Regions from separate parts of the Micromonospora sp. NPDC049204 genome, predicted to be linked through region 1. Evidence: riboswitches for the same ligand, from Rfam matches in the RefSeq annotation. Region 1 holds a riboswitch; each other region holds the start of a gene.
The links. Region 1 has a riboswitch for cyclic di-AMP ahead of AB0A90_RS24225 (hypothetical protein). Riboswitches for the same ligand answer to the same signal wherever they lie in the genome.
Positions count from the first base shown of each region.

Region 2: it holds a riboswitch for cyclic di-AMP, as region 1 does, so the genes downstream of both, AB0A90_RS12785 (C39 family peptidase) here and AB0A90_RS24225 (hypothetical protein) in region 1, are expected to answer to the same signal.
Region 3: it holds a riboswitch for cyclic di-AMP, as region 1 does, so the genes downstream of both, AB0A90_RS10445 (hypothetical protein) here and AB0A90_RS24225 (hypothetical protein) in region 1, are expected to answer to the same signal.
Region 4: it holds a riboswitch for cyclic di-AMP, as region 1 does, so the genes downstream of both, AB0A90_RS07555 (NlpC/P60 family protein) here and AB0A90_RS24225 (hypothetical protein) in region 1, are expected to answer to the same signal.

Region 1 covers NZ_JBEZDC010000013.1:215,560-220,681, reverse strand. The annotation lists gene AB0A90_RS24245 (hypothetical protein) at 1-439, opposite strand, end outside; gene AB0A90_RS24240 (copper ion binding protein) at 454-663, opposite strand; gene AB0A90_RS24235 (metal-sensitive transcriptional regulator) at 759-1,055, shown strand; gene AB0A90_RS24230 (YibE/F family protein) at 1,249-2,619, shown strand; cyclic di-AMP (ydaO/yuaA leader) riboswitch at 2,786-2,916, shown strand; gene AB0A90_RS24225 (hypothetical protein) at 2,921-3,940, shown strand; gene AB0A90_RS24220 (carbonic anhydrase) at 3,998-4,720, opposite strand; gene AB0A90_RS24215 (MarR family winged helix-turn-helix transcriptional regulator) at 4,946-5,122, shown strand, end outside.
Region 2 covers NZ_JBEZDC010000005.1:290,615-295,736, forward strand. The annotation lists gene AB0A90_RS12770 (bifunctional cytidylyltransferase/SDR family oxidoreductase) at 1-599, shown strand, start outside; gene AB0A90_RS12775 (CDP-glycerol glycerophosphotransferase family protein) at 634-2,322, shown strand; gene AB0A90_RS12780 (alpha/beta fold hydrolase) at 2,345-3,091, opposite strand; gene AB0A90_RS12785 (C39 family peptidase) at 3,217-4,065, opposite strand; cyclic di-AMP (ydaO/yuaA leader) riboswitch at 4,297-4,438, opposite strand; gene AB0A90_RS12790 (hypothetical protein) at 4,722-5,122, opposite strand, start outside.
Region 3 covers NZ_JBEZDC010000004.1:272,221-277,342, forward strand. The annotation lists gene AB0A90_RS10430 (PfkB family carbohydrate kinase) at 1-846, opposite strand, end outside; gene AB0A90_RS10435 (SRPBCC family protein) at 1,035-1,502, shown strand; gene AB0A90_RS10440 (hypothetical protein) at 1,679-2,179, opposite strand; gene AB0A90_RS10445 (hypothetical protein) at 2,387-3,403, opposite strand; cyclic di-AMP (ydaO/yuaA leader) riboswitch at 3,460-3,591, opposite strand; gene AB0A90_RS10450 (cation diffusion facilitator family transporter) at 3,703-4,620, opposite strand; gene AB0A90_RS10455 (AAA family ATPase) at 4,728-5,122, opposite strand, start outside.
Region 4 covers NZ_JBEZDC010000003.1:321,623-326,744, forward strand. The annotation lists gene AB0A90_RS07545 (NlpC/P60 family protein) at 1-72, shown strand, start outside; gene AB0A90_RS07550 (N-acetylmuramoyl-L-alanine amidase) at 128-2,104, opposite strand; cyclic di-AMP (ydaO/yuaA leader) riboswitch at 2,339-2,474, shown strand; gene AB0A90_RS07555 (NlpC/P60 family protein) at 2,488-3,528, shown strand; gene dcd (dCTP deaminase) at 3,592-4,170, opposite strand; gene AB0A90_RS07565 (pyridoxamine 5'-phosphate oxidase family protein) at 4,270-4,830, shown strand; tRNA gene AB0A90_RS07570 (tRNA-Gly) at 5,069-5,122, shown strand, end outside.

The sequences.
Region 1 (5,122 bases):
ACTGCCCGGGGCCGGCCAGCGGCGTGCCGACCCGCCAGGTGCCGTCCGGAGCCAGGTCGGGGTGCACGTGCCGGAAACCGGAGAGGTCCCGTCGGACCACGATCAGGTGCATCCTCTTGTCGTGCGCCACGTCGTACCGGGTCACCGGTTGGCCGTCCGGACCGGTGATCCGGAAGGCGAACTCGTCGGCCGGGGCGTCGACCGGGTCGAGGGTGTAGCCGCGGTCGGAGACGAGCAGCCCACCGGGAATCCGGTCGGCCGGGTCGCCACCCTCTCCGGTCGCCGGGACGGCGTCACTGTCGTGCCGGCTCTCGGTGCCCCCGTCGTGCCGGCTCTCGGCGACCGGGGCGCGGTCGGCCACCCGGCCGATGCCGTACGTCGCTCCGAAGATCGCCGCGAGGCCGACAGCGAATCCGACAAGTCTCGTCCCGGTACGCATGTCGGCCCCTCCGCTCACGCGTCGACGAGGTCGTAGCCGGCCTCGTCGACAGCGGCCCGGACGACCTGAACGTCCAGCGGCTGCTCGCTGCTCACGGTGACCTGCCCGGTCGCGAGGTCGACCTGGACGTCGCGGACTCCCGCGATGGCGCCGACCTCGGCGCTCACCGCGCTGACGCAGTGCCCACAGGTCATTCCCTGCACCTGGAACGTCGTGTTGACCATCGGATCGTCTCCTTCGCCGTACCGGTACCCGGTGGGGGTATCACCACCGGACTGCACCGTACCATACCCCCCAGGGGTAGGCTATCCTGGTCGGCATGAGCGCACCCACTCCGATCCGCGGGTACACCGCCAGCAAGGACCAGCTGCTCGCGCGCCTCCGCCGAGTCGAGGGTCAGGTCCGCGGCATCGAGAAGATGGTCGACGACGACCGCTACTGCATCGACGTGCTCACCCAGATCTCCGCGATCCAGGCCGCCCTGGACAAGGTGGCGCTGGGGCTGCTCGACGGGCACGCCCGGCACTGCATGCACGAGGGGGCCGCCGAAGGTCGGGCCGACGAGATGGCCACCGAGATGATGGCGGCGGTCGGCCGGCTGATGAAGCGCGGTTGACGACACGCCCGCGGGTGCCGGCACCCGCGGGCGCGGGGTCGGTTTCCGGGCAACCGGGGCCGGGCACTGACCGTCCGTGATCGCGTGGTCGTCGGTCCGCGATCCGCCGCGCCTCGCGCCGCCTTTCGGCGAGGACACTGAACCGCGCGGCGCGCTGACACGTATCCCGCACCGGATCGTTGGGAGTCTCGACTTGGGTTCCGACCACGCCCGTCCCACTCCGTCCGCCCCACCCCGGGTGCGACGGATCCTCGTCATGACCGTGGTGCCCCTCTTCGTCGCCACCGTGGTCGCCGCGGCGCTGCTCTGGCCGCGCGGAGGAGCACCGCAGACCGACGGCGGAGCGGACGTGCCGCGCTACGCCGGCACGGTGACGCGGGTGGTGACCGAGCCGTGCCCGCCGCTGCCGGAGAGCCCCGAGGGCACACCCAGAGTCGGCACCGGGCCGTGCGGCACTGTCGACGTCCGCGTGGACGAGGGGCCCGCCGCCGGCCAGCAGGTGCAGACACCGGTGCCCGACGGGCCGGGCGCGCCACGTGTCGACGTCGGCGACGAGATCATCCTGGTCGAGTTGACCGATCCGACCGATCCCACGGTCAGCAACTGGAACATCGCCGAGCATCAGCGCGGCACCCCGCTGGTGTGGCTGGCGGTGGTCTTCGCCGCCGCGATCGTCGCGTTCGGCCGGTGGCGGGGGTTGGCCGCGCTCGCCGGGTTGGCGGCCAGCTTCGCCATCCTGCTCACCTTCGTGCTGCCGGGCATCGGCGCCGGCCGGTCACCGCTGCTGGTGGCGGTGGTCGGTGCCGCCCTGATCATGTTCGTGGTGCTCTATCTGACCCACGGCGTCACCGCGCAGACCTCGGTCGCGGTGCTCGGCACCCTGGGCAGCCTGGTGCTGACCGGCGCGCTCGCCACCGTCGCCACCGCGGCGACCCACCTCACCGGCTTCGGCAGTGAGGACGCCACGACACTGTCGATGTTCCAGGGTGACGTGGACCTGCACGGCCTGCTGCTCGCCGGGATCATCATCGGTTCGCTCGGGGTGCTCGACGACGTGACGGTCACCCAGGCGGCCACCGTCACCGAGCTGTCGAACGCCAATCCCGGGCTGACCCGCTTGCAGCTGTACCGCGCGGCGACCCGCGTCGGCCGGGCGCACATCGCCTCCACTGTCAACACCATCGTGCTGGCGTACGCGGGCGCGTCGCTGCCCCTGCTGCTCCTGCTCACCGCCGACGCGCGGCCGATCGGGCAGTTGCTCACCAGCGAGTTCCTCGCGCAGGAGATCGTCCGTAGCGCGGTCGCCACCCTCGGGCTGATCGCCGCCGTGCCACTGACCACCGGGCTGGCCGCGATCGTGACCGCCGCCGGGCGCACCGAGACCACGCCGCCCGCCGAGGTCGCTCGGCCGCGCCCCCAGGCCGACCGGGCGGAGGCGCTGGCCGCCCTCAGCTCACCGCGCACCTCTCGACCCGACGAGCCGGACCAGACGCGGACCCCGCCCCCATCCACCGCCACCGACGGGTGGCCGGAGTCGAACAGGAGCACGGATACGGCATGGTGACACTCCTCAGCGTGACCAGATCGGGCCTCCCCCCTGAGAACCGCGTCACTGGTCACCCAACGCTATGGCGAAATGACACTTTTGGTCGGCATCCAGGCGTAGCTCACCCAGTCGACTCTCGGGTAACCTCGCTGCCGGTTACCGATGAAGGCGCGAAGCGGCGCCTGCGGTGCCACCGCCCAATCGCCAACCGGCGAGCCGGGGACCCAGGTGTGTGGGGTGAATCCGCGTCAGCGGTAGGGGCCACTTCCGCCCCGAACCCGTCAGCTAACCCGGTCGGCGGTCGACGGAAGGGAACATTGTGACGGCACCCCTACGCCGCTGGCTGACACCCGTGGTGGCCGTGATCGCCGCACTGACCGTGCTCGCCGGCCCCCTCCCGGCCCACGCCGCCCCGACGACCCCCACACCGTCCGGGCACGAGGAGGACGACGAGCCCAAGCTGCTCAACGACGTCATCGAGCAGGTGAACCGCGACTACTCCGCCGCCAAGTCCAAACTGGACAAGTCCAAGAAACGGCAGTTGGAGTTGGCGCTGGAGGTGGACCGGGCCAAGGCCGACCTGGACGCGCTGGCGCCACAGGTCGGGCAGATCGCCTCCCAGTCGTACCGGACCGGTCGGATCGGTGCGCTGGCGATGCTGCTCGAGAGCAACGCCCCGGACACGTTCGTGCAGCGCGCCGCGATGCTCGACGAGATCAACATGGTGAACGAGAACAAGCTCGCCGAGGTCAACGCGGTGAAGGCCCGTGCCGAGCAGGCCAAACTGCTCCTCGACACCGAGGTCCGCGAGCAGCAGAAGCAGACCGCCGTGATGGCCAAGCGCAAGAGCGAGGCCGACAAGGCGCTCGCCCTGGTCGGCGGCAAGGGCTTCACCGGCGGCCTGGTGGACGCCACCTCGCCGGTCGCCAAGATCGGCCCGGGTCGCACCGCCGACGGCGACTGGAAGGCGCAGTCCTGTAGCGAGAAGGACCCCACCACGTCCGGCTGCGTCACGCCGCGCACACTGCACGCGTACAAGGAGGTCAGGCGGGCCGGCTTCACCCGGTTCGTCGGCTGTCACCGCAATGGTGGACCGTACGAGCACCCGAAGGGCCGCGCCTGCGACTGGTCGCTCCAGAAGAGCGGCTTCTCACCCTGGCACAACGAGGACACCCGGACGTACGGCAACAACGTCGCCGCGTTCCTCATCCGCAACGCGGACCGGCTCGGCATCTACTACGTGATCTGGAACCGGCAGATCTGGTTCCCGGCGACCGGCTGGAAGTCGTACAGCGGGCCGTCGAACCACACCGACCACGTGCACATGTCGATGCTCTGACCCGCAGCATCCTTCGTCGAGGGCCGTTCCGCGTCGCGCGGGGCGGCCCTCGACGCGTCAGGCGGCCGCGACCGGTTCGGCTGACGCGGTCGGCACGCCGAGCGCCGCGAAGCCGGCCGGCACGGCGGCCACCGGGCGCACCACCCCGGCGGCGAGCCGGTACGACACACCCACCACCGCGCACCGCCCCTGCGCCACCTCGGCGGCCAGCACGGGCGACTGCCCGAGCAGCGCCTCGACGGTCTGCGCGATGTGGATGTCGACGATCCCGTCGATGTCGTCCACGCCCTCGGTCTCGGCCCGGCGCAGGCTGGGCAGCACGGCATCGACGACCGCGCCCAGGTGCCCGGGGGGCTGGGTGCCGGTCGCGACGGTCTCCCGCGCCGCCTGCACCGCCCCGCACGAGTCGTGGCCGAGCACCACCACCAGCGGGGTGCCGAGGACGGTCACCGCGTACTCCACGCTGCCGAGGACCTCCGGACCGGCCGTGTGCCCGGCCGTGCGGACCACGAACAGGTCACCCAGCCCCCGGTCGAAGATGATCTCGGCGGCCAGCCGGGAGTCGGAGCAGCCGACGATCACCGCGAACGGATGCTGCCCGTCGGCCACGGCGGACCGGCGCCCGGCGTCCTGGTTGGGGTGGCGCGGGACCCCGCTGACGAAGCGCTGGTTGCCGGCGGTCAGCTCGGCGTACGCCCGGGCCGGCTCGGTGGGTGCGGACGCCTGGTCGGCGATCCGCTGCGAACCCGGCTGGCCGCCGGGAGTTCCAGGACGACTCATCCCCGCACCTCGTCTTCATGCGTCTGACCTGGTCAGAGGGCTTATCAGCGGGCCGGCGGCGGCGCTGGCTCGGGCTCCACCGTCACACGCACCGTAAGATGCGTCAAGGTATGCGTGATTTAGATTTCATACGTTGACACCGGTTCGACCCCTGGGTGCCGCACCGGACGCACGACGGGCGAGACTCCCGGGGGCAGGGCGGACGCCCGGAGAGGCGGTCACACGATGGGGAGCACGGCGACGGGTGCCACCGGCGGCGGGCGGAACTGGACGTTCCTCACCAACCACGGGCACGTGCTGCTGGCCATCGCCCGCGACCCCACCGCCCGGCTACGCGACGTCGCTGCGGAGGTCGGGGTGACCGAACGGGCCGCGCAGGCGATCGTCGCCGACCTGGAGGCG
Region 2 (5,122 bases), on a different contig from region 1:
CCGGCACCCACGTGGAGCGGGCCGCCGACGTCGAGGCCGCGCTGACGACCGCCTTCGAGGCCACCGGCCGGATCGACCACGTGGTGGTCACCGCCGGGGTGCTGGAGAAGGGCGCCCTCGCCGAGATGGACGAGGAGACGATGGACCGGGTACTCCAGGTCAACTTCGTCGGCCCGGTGACCATCGCCCGGCAGGCGCTGCCCTACCTCCAGCAGACCAAGGGCCAACTGCTGCTCTACACGTCCAGCTCCTACACCCGGGGGCGAGCCCGCTACGCGCTGTACTCGGCCACCAAGGCGGCCCTGGTCAACCTCACCCAGGCGCTCGCCGACGAGTGGGCCGACGTCGGCGTCCGCGTCAACTGCATCAACCCGGAGCGCACCGCCACGCCGATGCGCACGCGGGCCTTCGGCGAGGAGCCGGAGCACACCCTGCTCGCCGCCGAGGCCGTCGCCCAGTCGTCACTCGACGTGCTGATCTCCGACCTGACCGGCCAGGTCATCGACGTACGCCGAGCGCCCGGCGACGGTCCCACGCCGAGCGTGCCGGCCCAGACCGGTCAGGTCGACGCGCCGGTCGGCGCGGCGTCGACGAACTGACCCCGGCCGGCGGCGGAACCACGAACGGAGCGACATGCGCGGCGACCTGGTCCGAAAGCTGGCCGCCCGGTGCCTGAGCACCGGACTGGCCGTGCTGGCCTTTGCCGTGCTGGCGCTCACCGGCGCCACCGGCTGGGGGCTGGCGCTGGCCGTCGCCGCGCTGGCCGCCTCGGCCGCCGAGCAGCGGATCCGGCCCAACGCCGACCTCGTCGCGGAGACGACGCTGATCGCGGCCGCGATCCTGGTCGGTTACTCCCGGCGGTTGGACGACGGGCTCCACCTCACGCTCGTCGCCACCGCGCTGGTGCTGCTGGGACTGGTGCTGCTGGTGGGGCCCCTGCGTACCGCCGGCAACCTGGAGATCCGCACGGCCAACCTGCCGGTCCGGGCCTGGACGCCACTGATCGCCGACCGGCTCGGCACCGCCCTGCTCGGGCTGCTCGCCGTCCTGGCGCTCGCCGCCGCGCTCACCCTGCCGGCCGGCGTGGCGTTGGCCGCCAGCCTGCTGGTCGCCGCGGGCACCGGAGTGGTCGCCCTGGACCTGGCCCGGCGGCGGTTCCGGCCGGGAGCCGGCGGCGGGCCGGCGGCCCGGGCACTGCGCCGGCACCAACCGGAGTTCCTGCTCTACTTCTCCGCGCCGCCCGGCTCGGAATACCAGGTCACCATGTGGCTGCCGTACCTGGAGCGAATCGGCCGGCCGTTCCTGGTCGTGCTGCGCGAGCCGGAGTTCCTGGCCCCGATCGCCGCGGCCACCGACGCGCCGGTGGTCTACTGCCCCACCCTGCGGGCCATGGACGAGGCGCTGGTGCCGAGCCTGCGGGCGGCGTTCTACGTCAACCACGGCGCGAAGAACAGCCACTGCATCCGCTTCACCCAGCTCACCCACGTCCAGTTGCACCACGGCGACAGCGACAAGGCGCCGAGCGCCAACCCGGTGTCCGGGATCTTCGACCGGATCTTCGTGGCCGGCCCGGCGGCGATCGACAGGTACGCCCGCGCCGGGGTGCGGATCCCGGCGGACAAGTTCGTGGTGGTGGGCCGCCCGCAGGTGGAGTCGATCGAGGTACGCCCCGAGCCGGCCCGGGGGTTGACGACGCCGACCGTGCTCTACACCCCGACCTGGACCGGGCACCACGCCGACGCCGACTACTGCTCGCTGCCGGTCGCCGAGGGGCTGCTGCGGCGGCTGCTGGAGCGCGGCGCGACGGTGATCCTGCGGTCCCACCCGTACACGGCGCAGAACCCGGCCTCGGCACGGCAGTTGGGCCGGCTGACCGAGATGCTCGTCGCCGATCGTGCCCGCAGCGGACGCCAGCACGTCGTCGGTGCGACGGCCCGCGAGCTGAGCCTGACCGAGTGCGTGAACCGGTCCGACGCGCTGATCTCCGACGTGTCCGGGGTGATCTCGGACTACCTCTACTCCAGCAAGCCGTACGCGGTCACCGACATGGGCGACGAGGGCGACCGGTTCACCGAGCGGTTCCCGCTGGCCGCGTCGGGTTACGTGCTGCGCCGCGATCTGTCCAACGTGGACGAGGTGTTGACCGCGCTGCTGGACACCGACCCGCTGGCCGCGGAGCGCTGGGCCACCCGCCGGCGTTACCTGGGTGACTTCCCCGCCACGTCGTACGCCGAGGCGTTCCTGACCGCCGCGCGCCGGGAGCTGACGGCGTCGGAGGACCCCGCGGCCGAACGCTCGCCGCAGCTCTCCCCCCTCGCCTGACCCGGGCTGACGGCCCAAACCCTCAGCGGTACGCGTCGAGCAGCGCCAGCACGGCCGCCGGGTTCTCCACGTGCGCGTTGTGCCCGAGACCGGGCAGCGTGGCGACCGGCACGCCGTACTCCTTGAGCTGCGCGTCGGTGACCATCGGGTCGTGCTCGCCGCGCGCCAGCAGCACCGGTACGTCGGTCGCCGTCAGCAGTCCGGTCAGGTCGGGCTCGCCGACGGCGAAGGCGTTCGGATCCATGGCGAGCCGCCACCGGCCGTCGACCTGACGGAGGCCGGCGTCCACCACCGGGTGGTCCGGCGGGAGCAGGCCGGCCAGCCCGGAGACGCGCAGGTAGCGGCGGGCCGCCTCGGTACGGCTGGCGAACCAGCTCACCGGGCGGGCGGCCAGTTCGGCGGCCCGTTCCAGTTCGGCGGGCGACCAGAGCGCCTTGATCCCCAAGCCGACCACCGCGTCCACCGGCATACCGGCGTCGCGCGCGGCCAACGCGAGGCCCACCACGCCACCCAGCGAGTGCCCGAGCACGACGAGCCGGTCGTCGGGGGCGAGGGCCGGCGCGATCCGCTCGGCGAAGCCGGCGAAGGAGTACGACGGCAGCGGCGACGCCCAGCCGTGGCCCGCGAGGTCCGGTGCCAGCCACCGGCCGGGCCAGTGTTGCTCCAGGTACGGCGCCCAGGGCAACCACACGTCACCGGTGGCCCCCAGGCCGTGCAACAGCAGCAGGACCGGCCGTCGACCGGCGTGACCACCCGATTCATCCACCACGGCCGCAGTCTCCCACGGTTCACGGCCAGGGACGAGAGTCGTCGACGGGGGCGTACCGCCGTGGAGGACGCGACGGGCGCCGGCCCCTCGTGAGGGACGGCGCCCGTGGCGGTCAGCGTGCCGGGTCAGGCGGAGTAGCCCCGGCTGGCGATCCAGTTGGCCAGGTCGATGGTGGTGACCCAGTACGACGGGTCGGCCGGGTTCGCCGAGTCGGCGATACGTACCGTGCGGCCGTTGTCCTTGTAACCCACGACGGCGATGTAGTGGCCGCCGCCGTAGGAGTGCCAGGAGCCGTCGGTGTCGGTGGCGTCCCCGACGACGTTGGCGACCACGCCGCGGCCGTCGGTGATGGCCTTGACGACGTCGGCCTGGAGGCGGTCCATCTGCGCCGGGCTGGGCGCGCCGACGAACATCCGGGTCCGGTACGGGGAGCCCTTCACCTCGGCGTTGAGCACCCGGGTGGTGTCCTCGGCCGAGTTGGTGCCCATCTCGGTGGTGCCCAGTTCGGCGCCGAGTTCCTCCTGGGTCCGGTCGATCCCGGTGGCGCTGAGCGCGTTGCGGGTGGCCGCCGGGCCGCAGTTGTAGTACGTGTTCTGCGCCTCGTACTCGTAGTCGAGCACCTTTGTCGCGGGCGGCTTCGGCCGCTCCGGCTTCCGGGTCAGGTCCGGGTTGCTGCTGGCCTTGGCGGCGGGCGCCGCGGCGCTGGTGGCCGGGGCGGCGCTGCTCGGCGCGGCGCTCGCCGACGGAGACGCGTCCCGCACCTCGCCCCGGGAGGCGGCGACGTCGGTGCGCATCTCGGCGACAGTGGTCGCGGTGCGCTGGCCGGCCGGCGCGTCGTCGGCGGTGGCGAGCAGGGTGCCGGTGGTGGCGGCGAGCACGAGGGCCGCGGCGGAGGCGGCGACGATCTGGTACGGGCGCTCGGTCGCGAGGCGGCGGAGCTGACGCTGCATGGTGTGCTTCACGGGGTCCTCCACGGTCGGGGGGAGAGCGGCACACCGGGGCCGGACCGGTATCCGGGCAGGCGCCATCGCGCGGACGGTGGTCCGCGGGTGGTGAACCGCTCAGGGGAACGCCCGGCGTGGCCGGGCGGTGAGGCGATGACCCGGGGGGTCAGCTCACCGTCACTGGACGGATGAGCGGGGGCACCGCTGTGCCGTGGAGGCGAGGGAACAGCCGAGGGGTGGAGAGGTGCTGCACGAGGATGGAACTCCTTCCGACACCGCCTACCGGGTTAGCTGACGGATTCGGGCGGGAAGATCGCCCTACCGCGGGCCGTGGCTCGCGGATTCACCCCGGACGTACTGATGGGTCCCCGGTTCGTTCATGACGATTGAGCGGGTCGGCGCGGCGTCGCCTGTTGCGATCGGTTACCGCACCGGACGGGACGACACTACTGGCCCGTTCACACCATGCCAAGCCAGGTTCACCTGCGTAAACCCGAATCGGCGCGACAATTTCTGCGCGTTCTGCCGCTGATGTGACTCGATGGGACAAGCGGTTACGGTGACGCCTGTGGGCGACAACCGGACAGGTCGCCGAAACTGCGGTCAGAATCCCGGGAACAATCGCGCCGAACGTGCCGGACGCCCGATTCCACATTCCGTGACCGGGCTCACACAACAGATCGGGCTCAACCCGCGCGGGCCGGGCGCCAGCGTGCCACCACGGCGGGACGGGCCGCCCCGCGCACCAGCCGGCGGGCGGGTGCCCGACTCGGCCGCAGCCGGGCCGTTGCCGCGCACGCCTCCTCGGCAAGGGTGCGCGCCGACTCGGCGGCCAGTTCCGCAGCCCGCCAGGCGGCCCGCTCCGCGCTGGCGGCGGCCTGGTGGTCGGCCCGTCTCGCGTCCCGGATCGACCGGCTGAGCAGCGCTTCCTGCTCGACCGGGTGCCGCCGGGGATCCCAGCCGTGCCGGTGCCCGAACACGTCGCTGAGCTGCGCCATGCTCAGGTCGCCCCGCCAGTACGCCGCCGTGGCCGCGCGGTGCAGGTAGCGCTCCCGGGCGGCGTACTCGGCGGGGGTGCGGGGCGTGG
Region 3 (5,122 bases), on a different contig from region 1:
CCGGGTCACGTTCATCGCGCCGGCGGCGGCGCCGGTGCGGATGGCGGTCCGGATGTCCCCGCCCCGGGCCACGACGGCGGCCACCCCGGCGGTCATCGAGTCGCCCGCACCGCGCGGATCGGCGGCCTCCAACCGGGGCATCTCGACCTCGAACAACTCGCCGTCGATGAGCGCCAACGCCGGCTGTTCGGCCCGGCTCACCACCACCGTCTCGGCGCCGGCGGCGTGCAGTTCGTACATGGCCCGGGTCAGCTCCAGGCTGTCGTCGCTGCAGGCGCGGCCGTCGCGGATCAGCTCCTCGTGACTCACCTTGAGGAAGAACACACCGCTCTCCAACACCGCGCCGAGGTGGTCGCCGGAGAGGTCGACCACCACCCGGCCGCCGTTGGCGGCGAGGTCGGCGGCGAAGCGCCGGTACAGATCGGCCGGGACCAGCCACGGCTCGTTCGGCCCACTGAGGATGCTCACCGCGGCCCGCAGGCCCTCGCCGAGGGCCAGGTTGTACAGCTCGTCCAACTCGTGTCGGCTCAACGGCTGCCCCGGTATGTCGGCGATCTCCTGCCGCGAGCCGTCCCGGCGGTCGTGCACGTACCCGCCGCTGCCGGAGTCACGGACCACCACCTTCAGGTCCACGCCCTCGCTGACCAGGAGCGGCTCCAGCACCTGACCGATCTCGCCGCCGAGGGCGGCGCAGAGCACCACGTCGACACCGAGCGACATCGCCATCCGCGCCTGCCAGACGCCCTGCCCGCCGGGGTGCAGATGCAGCTCGGGGTGCTCGTTCGGCTGGTCCACGGTGACCGTGAGCTGCGGGGTGGGCGCGAAGACCATCACGTGCCCGCTCATCCGTCGTCGCCACTCATGATGCCGCCCTCCTGCACGGTTGGGTGATTCCTCACCAACCGACCCTAATGCGACATCTGGCGGCGGGGCATCCCATCGGCCGCGGTTCGCCCTGGCATCGGCGGCCGTCGGGCGTTGCCAGGCAGACATCGGTACGGGACGATCGTGCGACACGCGACGGTGGGAGAAGAGTGCTCAGCAGCGATACCTTCAGCTACACCGTCCAGGCCCGGTGCACGCTGGCCGACGCCGCGGCGATGCTCAGCGACCTGACCCGACAGGGCGAACTGCATCCGCTGATCGTCCAGGTCCGCCAACTGCCGCCCCGACCCGGCGCCCGGGCCAGCTACACGATCAACGACAGGCTGGTGGCCGGCCCACTGCGCTTCCGGACCACGTACCACGCGGACGTGCTGATCAGCGAGCACGACGAGATCGTCACGGTGGCCCGCCAGTGGCCCGCCACCACGGTGCGCAACCACACGCGACTGCGCGCCGAGCCGGAGGGTCTGGTCCGGATCGACGTCGAGATCACCCTGACCGCGCCGACGCCGCTGTTCCGGTACGCGTTCCGCCAGGCGCGGGCCGCTCACCTCGCCCTCGCCGCCCGCCTCGGCCCGGCCCTCGACCGCGCCGGTGACCCACCACCCCCAGCCTGACCCGCCCCCGCCCCCGCCCCCCGCCCCGCCGGCCTGGCCCCTCCACGCCGCCGTCCCGCCTCATGATCGTGCTCGATCCAGGATCTAGTGGCCTGCGGGCGTCGGGAGGCCACTACATCCTGGTTTTAGCGCGATCTTGGCGGCGCGATCCCGGCAGCCCGGTCGTGGTGGCGCGGTCACGGGTTGCGGCCGTGGCCTGCCAGGGCGGGTCGGGCGGCGGGACGTCGGCCCCACGGCTTGTACGTGGACAGCACCGTCGCGATGATCATCAAGGTCGTCGACACCGCCGGCGCGATGACCAGGTCCACGCGGTCCCGGGCGGGGAGGGCGGCGCCCACCGCACCGGCGTGCCGCAGATTCGGCGTGAGCAGGAACAACACCAGCCCGACCATCACCGTGGTGAGCACGAGCTTGGCCAGCACCCAGCGATGGCGCCACAGCCCCCACGGGGTGAGTAGCGCGCTGGCGACCCCGATCAGCCAGACCAGGACGCTCAGCGGCGCGAACAGCACCGTGCCGACCAGCGCCGTGACCGGGTAGACCACCGCCGGGTCGGCGCCCCGCTGCACGGCGATGCCGAGGGTGAGGAGCACCAGGTCGGCGCCGAGCCAGCCGAGCGAGGTGACCAGGTGCAGGGTGAGGAGCCCCTTGCGGGCGGTGGGTGGGATCCGACGCATACCGCGATGCTGCCCGCCGACCCGCGCCGGGTCGTCCGACCGCCGACGACATCCGGGGTACGCCCGGCGACGTACCCCGGCCCGGCGACACCATCCTGATCAACACGACAATCGCCGACTCCGGGGTATCCCGTCGTCCGGACACCCCGGAGTCGGCGACTGCGAGTGGATCACCCCCGGACCGGTCCGGGGGAGCCGTCGGGTGGGTCAGTAGACCGACAGGTGTACGTGGTTGGTGTGGTCGGTGGAGGGGGTGCCGCTCGCGCCGCTGTACGACTTCCACCCGCTGCTGGGCAGCCAGATCTGCCGGTACCAGATCACGTACAGCACGGCGAGCCGGTCGGCGTTGCGGATGAAGTACGCGGCCAGGTTGTTGCCGTACGTCTTGTCGCCGCCGGTGGCGTTGCCGCCGAAGCCGCTCGCCTGGGCGGCGAAGTCGCAGGCCCGGCCCTTGGGATGTTCACCGGAGCCGCTGGGGCGGTGACAGGAGACGTACCGGGTGAAGCCGGCGGCCTTGGCCTGGTTGAGCGCGTGCAGGGTGCGCGGGGTGATGCAGCCGTTGGCGGGGGTGGGGTCGTTGACGCTGCACGACTCGGATGGCCAGGAGCCGTCGGAGTTGCGGGGTGCCGCCTTCGCGTTGGCGGTGGAGGTGCCCCGGTTGGAGCCGCTGTCGGCGGTGGGCTGCGGCTTGGGGGTGTTGGCCACGGTCAGGGCCCGTTCGGCCTGGTCCTTGCGCTTGGCCATCACCGCGACCTGCTTGCGCTGTTCGGTGATCTCGCCGTTCAGGGCGGTCCGGGTGCGGTTGGCCTGGTCCTTGGTGGCGAGCAGATCGCGCAGCACTCGGTCCTCGTTGGCGGCCACCGCCTCCAGGGCGGCGGCCCGGTCCATGAAGCCCTCCGGGCTGTTGCTGTTGAGTAGCGCCGACACCGCGCCGAGCCGGCCGGTGCGGTACGCCACGCCGGCGATCTGACCGACCTTGCCGTCGCGCTGGGCCAGCTCGACCTCGATGGTCTTCAGTTGGGTGGCGAGTTGCTGCTGCCGCTGCACGGAGGTGTCCAGAGCGCGCTTCGCGTCCAGGTAGCCCTTGCTGGCTGCCTCGAGTTGGGCGCGGAGCGAGGGGGTGCCGCCCTCCTCGTCGGAGTCGGGTGCGGCTGCGGCCCGCAGGCCGGTCGGGGGAGCGGCCGAGGCGGTGCCGGCCGGGATCGCGACGCCGAGGGCGAACATCGCGACGATCAGGGCCGCCAGTCGGGCGGCGGGTGGTCGTGCTGGTGCCACTGCGCATGTCCTTCCGTCAGCCGCCGACCGGGTTAGCTGACGGGTTCGGGACGGAAGATCCCTACCGCTGACGCGGATGCACCCCAGGAACGTGGTTCCCCGGTTCGCCCGGTTGGGCGATTAGGCGGCGGCCGCCACCGGCGCCTGGAGGGCGCCGCCTGGTGGAGGCCGGGACCGAGCCTACCGGTGCGGGTGGGGCGGCTGCAGCCGATGTGACGGACGGTGCGTACGTCGTCACGAGAAAAGTGTCACCACTCGATCGAGCCGCAGGCTCCGGAGGCGGCGCCGGGCTCGATCTGCAACGTCGCGTGTTCGATCCGGAAGTCGTCGTGCAGGGCGGTACGCGCTGCGGTGAGCACCGCGCCGACCTCGGCGCCGGGTGCCATGGTCAGGTGCGCGGAGGCCACGTCCATGCCGGAGGTGAGCGTCCAGACGTGCAGGTCGTGCACCTCGACCACCCCGGGGACCGCGGCCAGCCGGTCGTGCACGGCGGTCACCTGGAGGTGCTCCGGGGCGGCCTGCACCAGGATGCGGACGGCGGCCCGTGCCAGCCGCCAGGTGCGCGGCAGGATGAACACGCCGATGGCGACGGCGACCAGTGGGTCGGCCCACCACCAGTCGGTGACGGAGATGAGGAGCGCCGCGCCGATCACGCCGAGTGAGCCCAGCAGGTCGCCGAGCACCTCCAGGTAGGCGCCCTGGATGTTGATGCTCTCCCGGGCTCCGGCGCGGAGCAGGGCGAAGGCGGCGATGTTGGCGAGCAGGCCGAGCACGGCCACCACGAGCATCGGGCCGGCGACGACCTCGTGCGGGTCGCCGAAGCGGCGGATCGCGGTGATCAACACGTAGATCGCGACGCCGGAGAGCAGAACGGCGTTGGCCAGCGCGGCGAGGACCTCGAGTCGGTAGAGCCCGAAGGTGCGCTGGGGGTCGATGGTGGCCCGGCGGGTCGCGGTGATCGCGGCGAGCGCCATCCCGATGCCGAGCACGTCGGTGAACATGTGTCCGGCGTCGGAGAGCAGGGCGAGTGAACCGGTGTGCAGGGCGGTCACCGCCTCGACCACCATCAGGGCGGCGAGCAGCCCGAATGCCGCCCAGAGTCGACCCCTGTGCTGGTGTGCGGCATTGGCGACCGACCCATGGTGGTGGTCATGACCTGCGCCCACGAGATCCACCTTCCGCCGCCGGTTGGGGCCCGGTCAAATGTATGCTCACATCGCTATGTATGCAAGTGTGGCGTGGACCGCTGGTCCGCCGGGCGAGACGCGCCGGATCAGCCGGTTGGATCGATGGTGGTGAGCCGTTGCGTGGCCCGGGAGAGCGCCACGTACAGGGTGCGTACCCCCGCACCCGGATCCGCCCGGATCTCGCTCGGGGCGACGAGCACGACCCCGTCGTACTCCATGCCCTTGGCCTCCAGGCTGGTCACCACCTGTAGGCGCGGCGCGTCGAGCGCGTCGAGCCAACCGGCGACCTCGTCGCGGCGGGGGACCGGCGTGATCACCCCGACCGTGCCCTCCACCTCGGCCAGCAGCCCGGCGGCCGCCTTCACGACGGCGGTCTCCAACCCGCTCGCGGGCACCACCAGCTCGACCGGATCGACCCCGGTGGAGCGCACCGCGGTCGGCAGCGGCAGGTCGGGGTAGAGCCGGCGGATCTCCGCCGCCG
Region 4 (5,122 bases), on a different contig from region 1:
CGAGCCGGTAAACCGGTGCAGGTGTCCAGCATCAACACGATGCCCGTCGCCGGGTTCCGCAGACCTGGCTGATCCACCCCGTGCGACACGACGGCCCCCGGTCACCGACCGGGGGCCGTCGTCGTTGTCAGCGGGGTGCGCCCACCGGGGACGGCAGGAGCTGCACGTCGGCCAGGTCGACGTACATGATGCGGTGGCCGAACTGGATCTGCGCGTACCTGTTCTTGCCGCGGATCACCGTCCAGTCACCGGGCGAGGAGCCGTCGACAGTGCTGGCCCGGTAGTACTCGCCCGGCAGCACCGCGCCGACGGCGTACCGCTGCCCGGCGGCAAGGGTGTACTGCAGTGGCGAGATCGTCTGGTAGGGCACGCCGGCCGGGTAGGCCGCCTGTTCCGGGTAGGCCCGTCCGTACACCGGGATGGTGGTCCGGCCGGGCTTCGGAGTGGCCACCAGGCCGACCGTCCAGCTGGCGGTGGGCGCGGACGCCGGGTTGTGGAACCAGGCGCGTTGCCCGAGATACCAGATCGCCGTCCAGTCGCCCTGCCGGCCGGCCAGCGCGTACGTCTGGCCGGCGGAGGCGCGGGCGCCGTGATCCGACACCTCCATGGTGTTCGGGGTGCCGTCGGGGCGGAGCGCGACGTCGTTCACCAGTGGCGCGTCCGCGGCCGGCGCGGAGCGCAGCACCACCGCCGAGGAGCCGCGTGGCGCGCACGGCACGCCGGCGGTGACGCAGCCGACGAACGCCGGCTGGTTGGTGGCGAAGTCCGGGTCGATCCGGACCAGACCGGTGGCGGGGGTGCCGGTGTCCAACCGGGGCGCGTGCAGCAGCTCGAAGTAGTGGTTCCAGTCCCAGTACGGGCCGGTGTCCCAGTGCATTCCACGGACGTTCGCGGCGATGGTGCCGGGCACGTTGTCGTGGCCGATGATGTGCTGGCGGTCCAGCGGGACGCCCAGCCGCAGCGCGAGGTGTCGGACCAACTTCGCCGAGGTCCGGTACATCGCCTCGGTGTACCAGGTGCCCTGCGCCGCGAAGCCCTCGTGCTCCAGCCCGACCGCCTTGGCGTTGACGTACCAGTTGCCGGCGTGCCAGGCGACATCCTTGGTCTTGACGTGCTGGGCGATGTGCCCGTCCACCGAGCGCAGCGTGTAGTGCCAGCTCACGTAGGTCGGGTCTTGGACGAGTCGCAGGGTGGTGGCCCAGCTTCCCTCGGTGTCGTGGATGACGATGTACTCGATCTTCTGCCGGGCGGGCCGGTCGGACAGGTCGTGGTTGCCGTAGTCCCCGTCGCCGAACGCCGCGTAGGGCGCCGGGATCCACTCGCAGGAGATGGTCCGGGGGCATTCCAGCCCGTCCGGGCGGGCGAGCCGACGCAGACCCAGCCGGTCCAGCCACGATCGCTGCGGCCGGATCGTCCGGGCCGGCAGCGTGATCCGCTGGCCGTCGTCGGTCACCCGCGACTCGCCGCTGCCGATGGTGGTGAAGACCTCGTCGGCGAAGGCCGCCGCGGCGTCGGCGCTGTCCGCGCCGGCGTAGCGGGCCACCGCGCCGTACCAGCTGGCCGGGTCGGTGCCGGCACCGACCGGCGCGCCCAACTCCCGCTGGTACGAGGCCAGCAGCGCGGCCCCGCCCCGGATGTTGACGTCGGCGTCGGTGCGCAGCGCGTCGGGGGTCGCGCCGGTCAGCGCGGCGGCGGCATCCACGGTCTGCAAGGCGGCGGCGGGTGGCGCCGGGTCCTCGGCCGGCCGGGGCGCGGGTGCCAGCGCGGTGCGGGAGTTGTCGCCACGCGGGTCCTCGGTGCCGGTGTCGTGGTGGCCGCCCACGGGCAGGGCGGTCACGTGTCGGGCGTCGGTCAGGTGCATGGGGCCGTAGCCGCCACTGGTGCTGGGTGTGCCGGCGTTGCTGTCCCAGCGGGACTCCAGGTAGGAGACGCCGAGCAGCACGTCGGTCGGTACGCCGTACTCGGCCGCCGCGGCGGCGTACCGCTGCTGGCGGTCGGCCGTGGGTGCGGCGGCGGTTGCGGGTGGTGGGACCGCGGTCGCGGCGGCGACCACGGCGGCGGCGAGCAGCGCACGCCGGCCGAGGAGCAGGGTTGGATGGTGCATCGAACCCCCTAGATTTCACGGATGAAGGTGAGGTCACCCTCGCGCCGTCCGGGAGTCCGCGTCAATACCTTTCTATGTGTCGACTCGTTGGGAAAGAATTCTTCACCTACGGCCGGTGATCCTCTCCGATCGGTACGGAGTGTCACGGCCGCACGGGTTGCGGAGTGGTAACAAGCGTCTCTACTCTGGTCATTCGTCGGCCCGATAGCAGCTCCGTCCAGCCCGGGCGGTAACGGTCCGACACCGCCGAGTCGTTTCCGAACGAACCGGGGACCCACGTCCCCCGGGGTGAATCCGCAGTCCCTGCGGTAGGGCGCCCACTTCCCGCCCGAACCCGTCAGCTAACCCGGTAGGCGGTCAGGAAGAAGGAGTACGGAACCCCGGTGGCACTCCATGCCCCGCGGCCGTCGTCCGAGCGGTCGGCAGCAGCCGGCCCGCCGTCGATCGCGCCGCGCCCACGCTGGTCCCGCTTCACCACCGCGCTCGCCGCCCTGGCCGGCGTCGCCGTCGTCCTGACCGGCAGCGCCACGGCGGCCCACGCCGACCCGTCCGTCGCCGAGATCGAACGCCAGATCGACGCCGACTGGAACAAACTCGAACCGGTCATCGAACAGCACAACGCCACCCGCATCGACCTCGCCAACAAGCGCAGGCAGGCCCAGGCGCTGGCCGCCCGGATCGCCCCGCTGGAGCGTCAGGTCGACGCCGCCATGGACAAGGTCAGTGCCCTGGCCGTACGCGCCTACAAGGGCGAGAACGTGCTGACCGTCAACGCGGTGCTGGGCAGCCAGTCACCCAGCGAGGTGGTCGGCCAGCTCGAAATGCTCGACCGCTTCGCGCACAACCAGCAGCAGGACGTCCGCGAGGTGGCCGACCTGCGCGACGAGCTGGCCAGGCAGAAGGCGCCACTCGACGAGATGGTGACCCAGCTGACCCGTACCGAGGCTCAGTTGGCGGCGAAGAAGAAGCAGATCAACGAGGAGATCGACAAGCTGCAGAAGCTGCGCCTCAAGGTGTACGGCAGCGGTGGCGGCGGTCCGTTGCGCCCAGCTCCCTGCCCCGGCAGCTATCCCGGCGGCGCCGCGGGCACGGCGGTCAAGTTCGCCTGCGCGCAGATCGGCAAGCCCTACGTCTGGGGTGCCGAGGGTCCGAACTCGTACGACTGCTCCGGGCTGATGCTGGCCGCCTGGGCGAAGGCCGGGGTGTCCCTGCCGCACAACGCCGCCGCGCAGAGCCGCGTCACCAAGAACGTCAGCAAGGCCGACCTGCGCCCCGGCGACCTGGTCTTCTACTACAGCGACATCCACCACGTCGGCATGTACGTCGGTGGCGGCTGGGTGGTGCACGCCTCGCAGGCCGGTCAACCGGTCAAGATGAAGAAGGTCGACGACGGCCCGATCCACAGCTACGGCCGTCCAGGCTGATCAGGGGTACTGACCGAAGGGCCCGCCGCGACTCGTCGCGGCGGGCCCTCGTCGTTCACGGGGTCAGCGGGTGGGCCAGGTGCGCCAGTGCTGCCAGGCGCGGCTGGGCGTCGGCCCCCGCTGCCCCTGGTAGCGCGAGCCGTAGACCGCCGAGCCGTACGGGTGCTCGGCCGGCGAGGAGAGCCGGAAGATGCAGAGCTGCCCGATCTTCATGCCCGGCCAGAGAGTGATGGGCAGGTTCGCCACGTTCGAGAGTTCGAGCGTGACGTGACCGGAGAAGCCGGGGTCGATGAAGCCGGCGGTGGAGTGCGTCAGCAGCCCGAGCCGCCCCAGTGAACTCTTGCCCTCCAGCCGGCCGGCGAGCTGGTCGCCCAGCGAGATGACCTCAAGCGTCGAGGCGAGCACGAACTCCCCGGGGTGCAGCACGAACGGCTCCCCGTCGGGCACCTCGACCGCCGACGTCAGGTCGTCCTGCTGCATCGCCGGGTCGATGTGGGTGTAGAGGTGGTTGTTGAAGACCCGGAAAAGCCGGTCCAGCCGTACGTCGATGCTGGAAGGTTGGACCAGGGTGGGCTCGAACGGCTCCAGGCCCAGCGTGCCGGCCTTGATCTCGGAGACCAGGTCGCGGTCGGAGAGCAGCATCGGACCACCTTAGCCGCGGGCCTCAAAACCCCCGAATTCGGTGCCGGTGACCAGCGCGTCGAGGTCGCCGCTCGTACATTTGTTCGATAGAATGCCCACATGGCTTCCTGGTCCGAATTCGCCGCCGACGAGCCCCGACTCGCCGACGGGATCCGCGTTCTCCTCCAGCAGTACGGGCCGGGCTTCGGCTATCTGGCCACGGTCCGTGCCGACGGCGGGCCCCGGGTCCATCCGGTCTCCCCGGTCATCACCGACGAGGGTCTGTTCTGCTTCATCATCGACTCCCCGAAGCGCCGTGACCTCGAACGCGACGGCCGCTACGCGCTGCACTCGTTCCCGCCGGAGGAGAGCGACGACGAGGCGTACGTGGCGGGTCATGCCCGCCCGGTGACCGATCCGGCGCGAGTCGCCCGGTTGGCGCAGGGCGCCCGCGCCGAGCCGCAGGTCGACTGGCAGCTGTTCGAGTTCACCATCGACGTGGCGATGCTGACCCGCCGCGAGCAGCACATCACCGGCGTCCCAGGCCTCGCGCCGGGCCGGCCGGCCGTTCGGGTCTGGCTCGACCCGCGGGCGCCATCGGCGATGGCGCCCGCGCCGCTCAGCGTGCCGCAGACCCGCCCGACCCGCCGTAGCCGTGACGTCCAGTGCACGGCCGCCTAGACCACGGCCCAGCGACAGCCGGTGCCGGCTCCGTGCTGACGGAGCCGGCATTCGGCTGTCCGCCCCGCGTCCGGCCGGCGGTCGCCCGGCATGACCAACTCGGTTTCGGTGATGTCGCGGTGTCCCGCAGCTCGGATACCCCGACTTCCAAGACACCCGAGTGGATCAACCCGGGCCGAGCGGCGGGCGGGGTACCTGGGTGCACGGGCTCGACGACTCGGGTACAGTGGTGCCGCTTGCGGGTGTAGTTCAATGGCAGAACATCAGCTTCCCAAGCTGACAGTGCGGGTTC